Linked DNA regions of Pelagibaculum spongiae. Each later gene encodes a partner of the first gene's protein in a complex. Links are inferred from orthologs where the notes say so. Each region holds a gene or a part of one and is shown on either strand. Other genes may lie near its edges. The genes, in order: ssb and sbcB.

Evidence for each region.
Region 2: the proteins of ssb (region 1) and sbcB are in contact, whole or in part, in a crystal structure (PDB 3C94), measured with the Escherichia coli proteins. The link is inferred for Pelagibaculum spongiae from one-to-one orthologs.

Annotation. Positions count from the first base shown.
Region 1 is NZ_QDDL01000009.1:134,757-142,127, forward strand. The notes cover bases 4,621-7,371. They hold ssb (single-stranded DNA-binding protein), read right to left. Parts: upstream 6,478-7,371; coding sequence 5,764-6,477; downstream 4,621-5,763. Other genes in these bases: DC094_RS17685 (Ig-like domain-containing protein), read right to left, coding at 4,621-4,830; DC094_RS22735 (hypothetical protein), read right to left, coding at 5,312-5,434; DC094_RS17695 (MFS transporter), read right to left, coding at 6,618-7,371. Also shown: DC094_RS17670 (hypothetical protein), read right to left, coding at 1-101; DC094_RS17675 (hypothetical protein), read left to right, coding at 498-1,091; DC094_RS17680 (Fic family protein), read right to left, coding at 1,195-1,533; more of DC094_RS17685, read right to left, coding at 1,804-4,620. UniProt on the Escherichia coli protein: Plays an important role in DNA replication, recombination and repair. Binds to ssDNA and to an array of partner proteins to recruit them to their sites of action during DNA metabolism. Acts as a sliding platform that migrates on DNA via reptation.
Region 2 is NZ_QDDL01000003.1:70,469-78,068, reverse strand. What follows is about bases 2,323-5,302. They hold sbcB (exodeoxyribonuclease I), read left to right. Parts: upstream 2,323-3,088; coding sequence 3,089-4,516; downstream 4,517-5,302. Other genes in these bases: ppc (phosphoenolpyruvate carboxylase), read left to right, coding at 4,611-5,302; DC094_RS09205 (hypothetical protein), read right to left, coding at 2,323-2,865. Also shown: DC094_RS09215 (DUF3549 family protein), read right to left, coding at 1-358; DC094_RS09210 (hypothetical protein), read right to left, coding at 647-1,714; more of DC094_RS09205, read right to left, coding at 2,146-2,322; more of ppc, read left to right, coding at 5,303-7,268. UniProt on the Escherichia coli protein: Degrades single-stranded DNA (ssDNA) in a highly processive manner.

The DNA.
Region 1 (7,371 bases):
TCAATTAAAATCGGTTCATCTGAAATACTGCCATCTAAACAACGAAGCGTGAGTTCACCGCTATTATCACTACAAAATAGACGCAACTGGTATATCATCATATATGCATCATGAAAATTATTTTTCTTCAAAAAACCTTGGAATTCCTCCTCAAATCTCTTAAGAAAATTAATTTCTGTACAACTATTAATTGTCGATGAAAACTTTTGAATAAAGATCTGCATCAAAGAAAGCAACCAAGACATACTTTCTGTTTGAGGTAAAATTTTTTTTCTGTGATAACCGAAAGGCATAGGCAATAGTTTCAACGCAAGAAATGATATTTCGCAGTATAGCCGCTTCGGTTTGATTTGGTCATCTGATAGCAAAGCTGTTCTGATACTTCATTTACCAATATCGGAAATATCCACTTAACTATCCGTTAGATATTTTTTGTAGCTCACACAGATTCATATAAGATATAATATGCCGCGTTTTTTCCTAAAAGAAGTAAAAACATGTACAAAATAATCACATCTGCAATGCTGTTAATATCTAGCAATGCAGTGTTTGCAGGGTCTTCTGGTGTGCAAGGTAACATTGAACCTGGCCTAAACATTGTATTGGAAGCAAGTGTATTTTTAGGCGGCGATAGCGTTGGAACACGCAGCTACGAGAACAACGACTCAAGCTCTAGCATTGGCATGATGGAAGGCTTTGGCTTTGGTGGAGGACTCGCTTATCAACTCCCAGAGAGCCCTTTCGGAATCAAAAGCACATTAGCCTACAAAACTAACGCTGCAGATATCGAGCACAAAGCTAATATTATTAACGTCATCCCATACTATCAAACCGGTGATCATCGGTTTGGCCTTGGCTTGACCTACCATATTTCACCAGAACTCACTGCAAATGATGTGTATACGACGCAAGGCTCTTATGTCGACAATTATAAAGAACAATACGAAAATGCAACGGGATTAATTGCAGAATATCGCTGGTATTGGATGCAATTTCAGGTTGGATCAGTAAAATACACTGAAAAAACAGTAGGCTTGAAATACAACAACACTTATTTTTCAATAGCTGGAAATTTTTTCTTTCAACTGTAATCAACGCATCACTAACTTGACTCAAACTAGCGAGCCAATTAACTCTATAAAAGCCCAGCATTAAATGCTGGGCTTTTTATAACATCAATGACGACATTCCGCTCTAGGAAGCAACTACATACCGAGTGCTACGTCCGCCTGCAGCCGTTTTCTGCAGACATTTTAATTCAACCAGTTGAGCCAAATACCGCGTTGCAGTTGCACGGCTGACTTTAACTACTTTTTGATACTGGCTACTGCTAATGCCTTGTTCAAAATCACCATCTAATAATCTATCTAATGCTTTCATCTGCTCACTGGTTAATTGAGCCTGTTCGATTCGCCGCCAAAAATTAGTTTTAGCCACCACCTGCTCAATATTATCTAGCGTATATTGCAATGTTTCATCTAGCGTCACTACTGCCCTGATAAAAGAAAATCTGTGGCGCAGATTCACCGACACAGTCGCCATCCACCCAAATATCTTTTTTCAGGGCGCCGCCTACAATTGGATCGCGATCAATGTATAGCCCTGCTTGACCTTCAGAAGGAGCATTAATGTGAGTTTACTGCCAGTGGGCTGGTAAAGTTTTGCAAGCACAGCGCGACTTAGATTTGCACGAGCCGATAACTCAAAGCAAAGATAACCAAGACTTGAAAGCAATTAAAAACGGCAATGCTAAGGTTTAGTTGGATTACAATGATCGCCAAGTTGAAGGCCATTGGCAAACACCTAAAAGTAAAAGTGTTTTCCGTGAACTACGCGATGGACATGTCTGCTTTTGATACTTTTTAATAGCGGACGCCTGGTAAACGCAACTAATAAAAATAACCATGCTAACCAGGCAAGGTGAATACCACCACCGCCACTGCTAGACGAGCCTTCGTCAGTAGTTGTCGGCGTAACATCAGGTTCTGGAGTGACATCAGGCTCTGGCGTGACATCAGGTTCTGGCGTGACATCAGGAATTACAGCGATAGCAGTTTGAATCTGCCATGTCACCGTTTGAGCACCAGCGGTGACGGTTATAATTTTATTCACCGCCTCGGTGGTTGATTCAGCAGCAGACTCCGCTACTACAGAAAAACGATCGCCGTTATTTAAAACGATGCTGTCGTGCTGCTGCCCGTTGACCAGTATCTTAGCGCCTTGGTTCGCCGATACAGTAATACCAGTATTAATACCGCTCAGCGTAATGATGTTACTGGTGACGCTTTGCAATGACGGAAGATTTGTTTGAGTCGCGAATACAAAAGCTGTTGGAGTCGTGTCATCAAGAATGATATCAGGGCATTCGACGCTAACGAATACATCACCAGCGCCTTCTCCTGGGTATCCTACCAAGCTGTAGCTGAAGGTATCTTGTCCGCAGAAGCCTGGGTTAGGCGTATAGGTAATCGGCTGGTTGATATCAAAGTGAGTTGTACCATTTTGCGCCGCTGATACACCGTTGACTCTGACGGAAGTGCTATCAGCATCTTCGTCATTGTCCACTACGTTGCGCGTTCTTATGCTTAGCGGTGTTTCAAACGGCGTTGCAAAAGTATCAGCTTTGCCCATCGGAAGGTCTTCTACCGATTCGACTTTATACGTCAACGTCGCTTGGCTGAATCCAGTATCATTGGTTATTTTATAAATAACAGTATCAGAGCCATGGAAATTTGGATTTGGGGTATAGGTAAATGTGTTATCAAATCCAACATTTAGGTTGCCATTATTCGGAAGTTTAACGATGGTGAGTTGCCAATCGTCAGTCAACATTATGTCGTTAGCTAATACATCAACGCGGTGTGGAACGTCTTCTAATACCGTTTTTTGGTCATCGTTTGCTAGCAAACCATGATTAGGCAATACCGTGATGGTCACCGTTGTTGCAGCGCTCACTTCGGCATTATCAATAATGTGATATTGGAAAGTATCGGTGCCGACAAAACCAGGCGCTGAGTGGTATTCAAAATTTCCATTGCCCGAATCTAATAGCTGTAACGTACCATTCGTAGGGGCAGTAGTAATCGCTAACTGGCTAATACTGGGCAGGTCATTACGGCGTGGATTAAATTGTATAGATTGCCCGGTAATAACATTAATCTCGTCTGCTTGAGCGACTAATCCATTCGCTGGCGCTGAAGGCAATACATCAATAAAAACAGTTGCAGTTGAGCTATTACCGTCAGTATCGGTTATTGAATAATTGAAGCTTTCATCACCAAAAAAACGCCCAAAATTATTATTGGAATGATAAATAATTGTTCTATTTTCTTGAATATCGGCGATATAAAAATCGGCACCAGTATGACCGACACTCGTCACTGACAAGGTTTGATTCTGAGGATCAGTAGCAAGATCTAGCGGCTGAAATGATATCGATGAATGGCGACTGCCAACAACGACACCATAGAGATCTGGCGCGATTGGAGATTGGTTATCGTCTGCTCTAGATGACAGTGCAATAACGTATTCGCCGATACTGGCGTAGTCATCATAGCCAAGATTGACCCCTTGAGTACCTGGCATTGCCCGGCCTTTTTTGCCTGCACCTTGTACCGATACATAATAAGTTCCGGCAGGCAGCGATTGATGAAAATACGCTTCTATGTGCGCTTCAGGATTACTACTGGCGAGGGTTTTGCCGTTAACGTCGTGAAGTTTTGCATAAACATCAAGGCTGGCAGACCAACTTGGCGGAGTAACCGTTAAGTCGATATAGCTGTCTTCGGTCAAGGTGAATTGAAAAACATCACGATCTGCTTGTTGCTCAATAATACCGTATTCGCGCTGCTCACCATTTTCTGTACGCAATGCTGATGCATCGGCTAATTCGTTCGCGTGATCATCTTGGCGAAAAGTTAATCCTGTTTCTAAGTGATCACGAATATCCCATAGTAAATTTTGCGTTAAGCGAATGCTGCCGCCACTACCCATAGCAGTGCGCCAGGCTGTTTCTGAGGCGGTGCCAGTTGAACCTATAATTTCACGACCATCAATATCGCCATGGACCCGAGACGAGATCAAATGAGCCAGCCCCATAGTATGGCCAACTTCATGCAGAAGAACGTGCCCGGCCCCACGCCTGTCTGGAATAGATTCCGATCCGTAAGTCGGATTATGATCCGATAAAATAAATTCAGCAGGGTTTAAATCTTTGCGTCTATTTTTTATTTGAACGCTTAAATTTTCAAAATCACGGCTACCCGAATTAACCAAAGGGCTAAACAGTTCACCGCCGGCAAGTACTCTAATACCAAACTGTAAGTCGTCAGCCGAGGTGCGAATAAACGCATCAGCGGCAGGCTCTTCAGTCGTAACGTTAATATCAAAGCTAGAATAGAAAGCGGCTAGCTCAAGCCATATTTGTTGAATGCGCTTACGTTCATCATCATTGAAGCTGGATGGGTCACCGTCTAGATCAAAAGGCGTACTAATGGCCTCATCGGCAGGCTGATAACCTGAAAGAGGGTCTTGAATAGCATGGCTGCCGAGGCCTTCTTCGTAGCCATTAACATCAATGTAAATGGTTACATTAGCACCAGGGTTACTGTGCAGCTTAAAAGTTGTTTCAGCAGGAAAAGGGAGGCGTTTTAATCGGTTAGAGCTAGATATATCAATATCATCAAGGCTAATACTGGGATAAATCAACTCACCATCAACCCAAGAAAAAGCATCACCACTAACGGGTAAAGGTCGCTCGGCAGCATAACTTAAGCCACTTAATAGCATGCCAGACAGCAAAAAACTCAAACATAATCGTATATTTTTCATTACAAATTATCTCTATAAAAAATGCTGCCAATTGGCCTAATAAGCCGCATATATTAACTTGTTAAAAATTCTTATTAACTTGCCAAAAAATTCCATTATATTCCAATGATCTAATACTTTATGAGGATTTATATTAATCGATAATGGAGCAGCTTAAATTTCTTTTTGTAACTACTCATCCTCTGAAGCTTAAGTTTTACCCGAATTAGCCATCTAAATTGCAATCAAAAGGGTTATGTCCTCTATTCGCAAACTAGAGTCTGTTAATTAGTAAAAACTTGATTTAGATTAAACGTTCAGCAAAAATAACTAAGCATCTGATATCTAGAGCTTTTTCTTATACAAAACCCGCTATTTGACCCTTGCGTCTTAAAAGGGGCAGGAGTAGCCTGAATAAACCATAAAACGTATAGGAATCAACATGCCATATCACGACAGCGTTGTAGATGAACTGAATTTTCTTGTTAAATTTAGTCAGCATTCAATGCAAGAAGGAATTAAACTGCTTGGCTACTTGAGATGCTTCTTTACTCTCCATTGGTACTGACGCACAACCAGCAAAAATCGTTGCAGCAACCGCCACAACAGCAAACTTCTTAATCATTTCTATTCCATTAATATGAATACTTATGCTTGAAACAATTCAAGCTTTCACAACCAAACTAGCAATTTATTGCTGAGCTAGAATTAGAAACGCCATAGTAACAAAAAACACGATAGCGACAAATTCTATTGCACATAACTGACGCATTTTTTTACATGCATTCCAAATAACAAACACCAACCGACACCCATAAAAACAAATGTTATTTCAAAGCAATACAACTAAAAACTGCTTTTTACACACAAAAAAGCCAGCATTAAATGCTGGCTTTTTTATGATTTCGACGATGACATTCCGTTTTAGGAGTCATCTATTTTCTGAGTTATTCCCTAAAACGGAATATCGTCATCAAAGTCGTCAAATCCTGCTGGTGGCTGCTGAACCGCTGGCGCTTGCTGCGGCTGTGCTGCAGGGCGCTGCTGTTGAGCCGGTTGCTGGTAAGCAGGTGCGGCTTGTTGTGGCTGAGCGGCTGGTTGCTGGTATGCAGGTTGGGCGGCAGGCTGTTGAGCTTGCGGCGCAGGTTGCTGGTAAGCAGGTGCAGCTTGTTGTTGTTGAGCGGCTGGCTGTTGATAAGCTGGCTGCTGAGCTTGTGGCTGTTGTTGGTAAGCAGGTTGCGCTTGTGGCTGTTGCGCAGGCTGCTGATAACCGCCTTGTTGCTGCTGTTGCTGGTAACCACCACCTTGCTGATCGCCACCACGGCTATCGAGCATTTGCATTTGACCGCTAAAGCCGTCAATCACAACTTCTGTAGTGTATTTATCCTGGCCATCTTGGCCTTGCCATTTACGCGTTTGCAACTTGCCTTCAACGTAAAGCTTGGAGCCTTTCTTAATATATTTTTCTACCACTTCAGCTAACTTGCCGAAAAACACCACGCGGTGCCATTCAGTTTTTTCCTGCTTCTGGCCTGATTGATCAGTCCAGCTATCGGAAGTCGCCAAAGTCAGATTGGCAATTGCGCTGCCATTGCCCGAGTAACGAACCTCTGGGTCTTTGCCCACATTACCAACCAGAATTACTTTGTTGACGCCACGTGCGGCCATGAACTTTCTCCTGAACGCCAGGGGCTGGTACCCAGCTGGCAAGATGTAGATGATCTGTATATCCGGTCAAGGATATCATATTCAAATAGAATGTAACTTGCTTCAAACGAAGCATGACAAACGATAAATTACTATCGGTATCACGCCCCTTCAAGCAGTGCCAATGTATCGGAATCCAGCAGGTCTTTATCTACCTTGAGATAAACCACCGATGCGGTTTCAGATAATTCAGCTTCAGCAATGCCTTTTCTGCTGCGCAAATCATTAATCAAATCTGCTGGATTGGCTTCGCCAACGGCTAGCAACATTCTAGTCAGGTGGGTTAAGGGTGCCATGGTCGCTGCTAATAATAACCAAACAACCAACAGTGCTGCGCAGAATAAAAACACGGTGGTTTGACCGTAATGACCTAACAACCAACCGCCCAAACTGCCACCTAAAAATGCACCAAAAAACTGGGAAGAAGCATAAACGCCCATCGCGCTACCACGAGAAGCAGCGGGCGCTAACTTACTCACCAATGACGGCAAGCTGGCTTCGAGTAGATTAAAGGCAATAAAGAACAATGCCACTACTGCGATTAATGCCCAACTACTTTCAATTGAAGTCGCCAGTAACAACTCAACCACCACCAAAGCTGCAATCGCGCCGCAGAAAACTTGTTTCATCTTACGGCCTTTCTCGGCAATGATAATAAACGGGACCATCGCGACAAAAGCCACCACCATTAATGGCAACCAAACCATCCAGTGATCACCCACTTGCAAGTCAAGCACCTTGACCATTTGGCCAGGCAACATGACAAACAATGCAGTGACGATGCAATGCAAAATCATTACACCTAAATCGAGCCGAACTAGTTCTGGGTGTTTTAACATCGACAGTAGCTGGCCG
Region 2 (7,600 bases), on another replicon or contig:
TCTGGTCTTGAGTATGTTCACCCTCGGCAATTGCCTGAAGGCTAGTGCCCAACTGATTCAGTAACTGGTGTAAAAAACCGTCCCGTTCATTGGGCTGCATGCAGCCATGTTCATCCAGTGGGAAACTTAAACACCAGATCTGGTGCTGTTCTGGCTGATCTTCACTCCACAGCAAAATGGCAAAGTTGGCTTTGCGTTGCAGTGGGAGCGGGTAGGGTATCTGGCCATTTTCAAAGCCTTCAAACACCTCCGGTGTAAGTGGGCTGACTCGACGATTCAAATCGAGAATGCAGGATTGGCAGCCGATATGGCGCAAAAAGCCACTGATACTGGAAAGGGTGTTGGCGCTAGGGTTCATTGAGAGTCCAATCCGGGCAAAACGGCGATTCTAACAAAACTGAACCGAGATGGCTTGATTGGAGGCACTCAGTTATTTCACGGCCAATCGTCTGAATGTGGCCGACGAATGATCAAGCATGACTTTCTCGCTAACTAGAAACAACAGCTTGGATAGCAGAAGCTTTGACTGGGTAGACGCCCGACAGGTAAAAGGAAAAGCAAAACAGATCTGGTTTAATTTTCAAAAGCCTGATCGCAATCAGGCACTTTAATTTTTAATCTCACCGAAAATACTGATGACTGGTGATTAATGCTGGTGGTCAGTGATTAACTGGCAGTAACCATTAACGGAAAAAACCTCTTCATCTTCAATCCAGCGAGCATAGCGTTTTTCCATCATTACCAATCTTTGCTGAACCAGGTCAGTATCTTTTTGTTTTCCTTGGTAGTTAAAGTAAACTTTACCATCGAATTTTTCATCCACGCTGTCTTTGTGGCGACTGAAATGTTTGGTTAGCGTACAAGTTGCATGGATATACGCCTGATCACGGCAATGCCGATCTGCAAAACGTAATACGGTATCAAAATCATCATCGTAAGCGGGGTCGCTGCAATTAATTTCGATACTATGCCATTGTGAATTTTCCGATGAAGGGATTTGACGAATTACAAATTCAGGTTCGTTTTCAAATACCACTGGCGCATGAATATCTGCTAGGTCAATTTCCAATAATACCTGGTTCTCAGCAACCAGTTGATCGGTTTTTAAATTCAGATATAACTTGTTGCTGTGCTGGTGGTAAAATGGCTTAAAACGCGCTTGCGGAAACCAGTGTTCCGATAACTCGACATCACGAATCAGCGACAGATCAAAACGATCGAGAATTAGCAATTTTTTCTGAAAGGAATGCCCATAAATAACGTACTGTTCAGATACATAAAGACCTGCCCCATCAGCCTGCCAGTAATGGTTATCCCAACCAAAATCTATCTGGCGTAACTCCTTGCCTGAGTGAGCATCCAGTACTTCAACACCATTGCTGGTTGCTAAAAACACTTGCTCTTCAACCAGCTGCCAACCATCAATAGTGTACTTGGTAATATGTGACCAGTTTGGCTGACCATTCTCCAGTGTAAAGCTGGTAATTTCGGAGTTGCTATAAATATCTGGATGAACTGATTTTCCGTGATAATCAATTAACGGAATTTGCTGGTTGGAGCGATGCCCTAACATTACTATAACTCTCTCGCTATATGAGACTGCTACCAGATTTTCGTCTTTCCTGAAATTAACTCGCTTTTCTAGCTCAATATTCCATTTTTTATCAAAAGCCACATCAGATAAATGAATCGTTTTTTTTCTATCCATCTTCAAGATATTGTTACCTACTTGACACCAAAAACCTCCCCTAATAACTGACTTTCTAAGTCTATTCTCTGATATTTCGAAAGATACAATTGTCCCAGTTGACAAGCTACTATAATAAAGCACCTCACTCTCATTTTGATTCATTGCATTATTATGAGCAATAGCAATTTCATGTTCAGAAAGTAGGTCGCACCCTTCCCCATTTATATCACTAAGTCGATAAATGTAGTCTTGTTGGCTAGCGCCATCTCTCTCATAAGAGAAAATTTTATTAATAAATCTATGCCTAATACATCCTTTATATAAAGAACAATCATATTTATGACAGTATACTTTGTCATTCAGGCTATATGCCCCTCCTCCATACTTTGAAAAAATAATCTTGGGAAAACCTTCTAACCCAGAAAAAACCGAGCTCACATGAAGAAGAATTATATTCATTTATCACCTACCAGAACATTTAGTGAGTTTACAACAACAAATCCAGCCTCATCCATTTCTTCAATTAGCGTATCCACTCTTTGGAGCCACTCAAACGGAGTTAAGTCTTCTCCATTCGCAAGTAGCCTTTGCAAGTTTTTTGATATGCTTGGATCGAGAATTTGCTGTCTAATATACTCAAGAATATCTTCTGAAGTTGCATTAACACTAGGCAAAAAGTGCCACTGTTTCCCTGTATTCCCCTGTGAAAATGCAACGATATCATTAAATAGTTGGCCTGCTTTATTCCTTGTACCATTAGCTGGATCAGAGGCTACGAATTTCATGCTTTGCTGCAAATTTTCTTGCCAGGTTCTTTCAAGGAAAACCTTAACTTCAATATCCTTTAGCACACCCCCAACTAATGCCTGAATATCAACCCTTCTGATGTTAAGCGCCTCACCTGCAACCATAACAACGTCTAGGTTACGTTCTATGTTATGAATGACTACTTCACTATCTTTCAACAGGTTGGCTAATACCAAATATTGACCGACAGCACCTTTAGTCTTGTTAGTGCTGGTGCTATCAAAGTCAGAAAAAATAGTCGTCATTGCAGTTGCTGCACGCTCTGGACCAAGACTTTCCTGCAAACGATGGAACGGGAAATCAAGAATGCTATGTACCATCTGATCAACACTAAGCTCTTTTCTTAGTCCTACATCCCATTTCCCCAAATTTTCAAACCTTCTTACCAGAATCGGGTCGATTGAATGTAATTTAACAAATGATCGTATTCCCAGCATATGGTCTGGCAGAGCAATCTATAGGAACTTCGTGCTCTACAGTAATGACTTTTAATCAGCTTGTCTTTATCAAAATCAGACAGCTGATTGCTAGATTGGACGACCAACCACTAAATCTGGCAAGATTTGCCACGACTTGTTATTTGGAAATGTTATGGGCAATACCCTCTATTGGCACGACTATGAAACCTTCGGTGCGAAGCCGTCCCAAGACCGTCCGGTGCAGTTTGCCGGAATTCGTACCGATGAAAATCTGAACATTGTCGGCGAGCCTTTGATGATCTATTGCCAGCCGCCACAGGATCGCTTGCCGCACCCAATTGCTTGTAAAATTACCGGTATTACGCCGCAGATGGCGGCAGAAAAAGGTTTGAGTGAAATTGAGTTTATCCAGCGGATTGAAAAAGAGCTGGCGCTATCTGGCACTTGTGGGGTGGGTTATAACTCGATTCGTTTTGATGATGAGGTAACTCGCCATGCGCTATATCGAAACTTCTTTGACCCTTACGCCAGAGAATGGCAAAACGGCAATAGCCGCTGGGATATTATTGACATGGTGCGTTTGTGTTATGCACTGAAGCCAGAAACGCTGGTATGGCCTGAAGTCGATGGCAAGGTCAGTATGAAGCTAGACCAATTAGCACCAGCTAATGGAATTGGCCATGCCGATGCTCACGATGCCCTCGCCGATGTACGAGCGACCATTGAGTTAGCTAAGAAAATTAAAACGGTCCAGCCTCGACTTTATGATTATTGCTATGGTTTACGATTTAAAAGAAAAGTCGCTGAGTTAATTGATTTAAAAAATTGTCGGCCAATGCTGCATATTTCTGGCATGTTCGGTCGAGATAAGGGTTTTGCCGCGTTAACCGCGCCGATTGCTAAACATCCAGAAAACCCTAATGGCATGGTGTTGTTCGATTTAACCAGCGACCCACAATTATTATTTGATTTGCCTGCGGAAGAAATTGCCCGCCGACTTTACACGCCTGCCGCAGAATTATCAGAAAATGAACCTCGGGTGCCATTAAAAACGGTGCATTTAAACCGTAGTCCGGTATTGTTGCCAGCTAAAATGCTCGACCAAACAGCTGCAGAAAGATTAAATATCGACCGCCAGTTATGCCAACAACACTGGCAGAAATTAACCGAATTATTGGCCGGTAATCAGCAGGCACTATGGGATAAATTAAAAATAGTTTTTTCTCACAAATCGGACAAACAACTGGACCCAGAGCAACAGCTGTATAGCGGTGGTTTTTTTAATACGATGGATAAGCGTTTAATCGACCAGGTTCATCGTTTATCACCTGAAAGTTTGCGTGATACACCACCGGGTTTTCAGGATGCTCGGTTACCAGAAATGCTATTTCGTTATCGCGCCAGAAATTGGCCAGAAACTTTAACTGAAGAAGAACAATTACGCTGGCAAGCTTGGTGTCGTGGTCAGTTATTAGAAGGTGATTTCTCGATGCAAGATTTTCAGGCTGCGCTAAATGAACTGGAAGCTGGTGATCCATTGCAGCAACCACTGGCTGAATGGGCGCAGCAGTTGTCACACAATGCCGGGCTTTCGTCATAAAGCGAGCGGTGATTTGGCGCTTTGATTGATAGTTGTCAAAAATGCAGGGTAAGCTGGTTGCTATTGCTCATATTAGAAATTGAGGTAGCAGCCAGTGTCCACAGAAGACGTTCATGCACCCCTGCGCGAAGATGTTCGCCGTTTAGGTGAAATGCTCGGCGATACGATTCGCCATCAAGCCGGTGACGCGGTATTTCACAAGATCGAAGCGATTCGCAATTTGGCTAAACACGCCAGAAGCCGCGATGATGATCAGCCTTTAGGTGGCCAAGGGCTGGCAGAAATCCTCAAAAATTTGCCAGAAGATGAGTTACTCCCAGTCGCTCGTGCCTTCAGCCAATTCCTTAACTACGCCAATATTGCCGAGCAAGCTCACAGAGTTCGCCGCCGTCGTAGTTATCGACAAAAAGCCGGTACACCGCCGCAGGATGGTTCTTTAGATGAGCTGGTGCCTCGTTTATTAAAAGCCGGAATCGCGCCTGAACAGGTAGTAAAAACCCTAGTGGAAATGCGAGTAGAGTTAGTGCTTACTGCGCATCCTACTGAAGTCACGCGGCGGACTTTGATTCGAAAGTACCAAGAAATCGGCAATATTTTGTTGGAGCTGGATCGCACTGATCTGACGATTAGTGAGCGCAGTAATAAGACTGATCGGCTGCGCCGACGGATTATTGCTTGCTGGGAAACCGATGAAATTCGCCGTCAGAAGCCAACCCCTCAAGATGAAGCCAGCTGGGGCCATACCAGTATCGAGCAAGATCTCTGGAAAACCCTTCCAGATTTTATGCGGGAATTGGACCGAGTATTGCAGCGATATACCGGCCAGCGATTGCCGTTAACCGCCGCACCGATTTGCTTTGCATCTTGGATGGGTGGCGATAGAGACGGCAATCCGAATGTAACCCATCGAGTGACTGAAGAAGTGCTGGCGATGGCGCGTTGGAAATCGGCTGATCTGTTAATTACTGATATTCAGGAATTACGAATGGATCTGTCGATGAATCTTTGCTCACCAGAGTTGCGAGAAAGAGCCGGCAGCCATGGCGAACCTTATCGACAATTCTTGCGCGGTGTTCGCGATCGGCTAGAAAAAACCCGTGATTGGGCCGCATCAAAAATGATGGGTGAAGTCGGTGATGCCCAAGGCATTTATCTGGATGACCAATCGCTGCTAGATGACTTGATGCTTTGCTACAACTCGTTAGTAAGTTGTGGCATGAAGTCAGTTGCTGAGGGCTCACTTACCGATTTGATCCGCCGTGTCGCCTGTTTCGGCTTAGCGCTGATGAAATTGGATATTCGCCAAGAATCCACTCGCCACGCAATGGCACTCGATGAAATTACCCAGCACATTGGCTTGGGCAGTTATCTGGAGTGGGATGAAGATCAGAAGTTGGAGTTTTTGCTTCGAGAGCTGCAATTCAATCGCCCGCTGATTGATCGTAACTTCCCAGCATCACCGTTAACTCAAGAAGTGCTTGATACCTTAGCGCTGATTGCCGATCAACCTGCGAATGCCTTGGGCGCCTATGTGATTTCGATGGCGACTTCTGCATCAGATGTGCTGGCAGTTCGCTTACTGCAAAAAATCATGGGGGTACAGCAGCCGATGCGAGTGGTGCCTTTATTTGAAACATTGGATGACTTGCGCGGCGCACCAGCGACTATTCAGCAGCTGCTGAATATTCCTTATTACAAAGATGATATTCAGGGCGAAATGGAAGTGATGATCGGTTACTCCGATTCGGCAAAAGATGCCAGCTTCCTGACGGCTTCATGGGCGCAATATCAAACCCAAGAAGCCTTGATCAAAATCTGCAAAGATGAGTCGGTGCACCTGACTTTGTTCCATGGTCGCGGTGGTTCGGTAAGTCGTGGCGGGGCGTCAGCCCATGCGGCGTTATTGTCGCAACCTCCAGGTTCAGTAAATGGCAGTATTCGGGTAACTGAACAGGGTGAAATGATCCAGTTCAAGTTCGGAATGCCGGGCATTGCCCAGCGAAGCCTGGAGCTATATGCCGCAGCGACCTTGGAAGCAACTTTGTTGCCACCGGCGGCACCAAAGGCTGAGTGGCGCGAAATGATGGACCTGATGGCTGGTGAGTCAGTGGCCGCTTACCGCAAGGTAATTCGAGAGCAGCCAGAATTTGTACCCTATTTCCGAGCATTAACGCCTGAGCAAGAATTGCAGAGATTAAGTTTGGGTAGCCGACCGGCCAAGCGAAAAGCCGATGGAGGTGTGGAAAGCTTGCGCGCTATTCCTTGGGTATTTGCCTGGACACAAGTTCGCTTGATGCTGACCGCATGGCTAGGCGCAGACAAAGCGCTGCAAGCCGCAGTAGATCAAAAGGGTGTCGAGCCGCTACGTGACATGCTGCAAAACTGGCATTACTTTAAAAGCTTTGCGGGCATGTTGGAAATGGTATTGGCTAAAGCAGAACCAGCAATTGTTAGTTATTACGAACAGCAGTTGGTTCCTGCAGAACTTCAGCCGTTGGGTAGTCAATTACGAGCAGATTTACAGCATTGCAAGCAGGTGCTGGCAGAAATTACCGGTAAGGATATTTTGCAAGGTAATCCGGTGTTGAAGCGCTCAATTGATGTTCGAAACCCTTATGTTGATCCATTGCATTTATTGCAAGCTGAGTTAATGGCTCGCTGTAGAGCAATCTCATGTGAAAGCACAGAAGTCGAACAGGCGATGCTAGTAACGATTGCAGGCATTGCAGCAGGCATGAGAAATACCGGTTGATGGGTTTGCAAATAGAATTAAGTTAAAAAAGTTGCCGGGCCGCGCGCCCGGCTGCTGGACAGCATGATTGTTCAGGAGCATCTGCTCTAATTTGCTGCTTTCCGTTGCAGAAAAAAATGTTAAGATTCAAAGTTAGAGATGACTAGCCCAAAATAAATCCACTCGCGCTATAAAGAATTAACAGGGCAAGTGCGAGCAGGCCGATTGATGTAGTAAATACTGGCGAAGGGCTTAACATAGATAGAACACTCCTTAAACAAAGACCGAATCCTTGTGGTCAGAATGCATCCTGCAAAATAGATAAACTAAAATTTCTAGCGACTTAATACTTC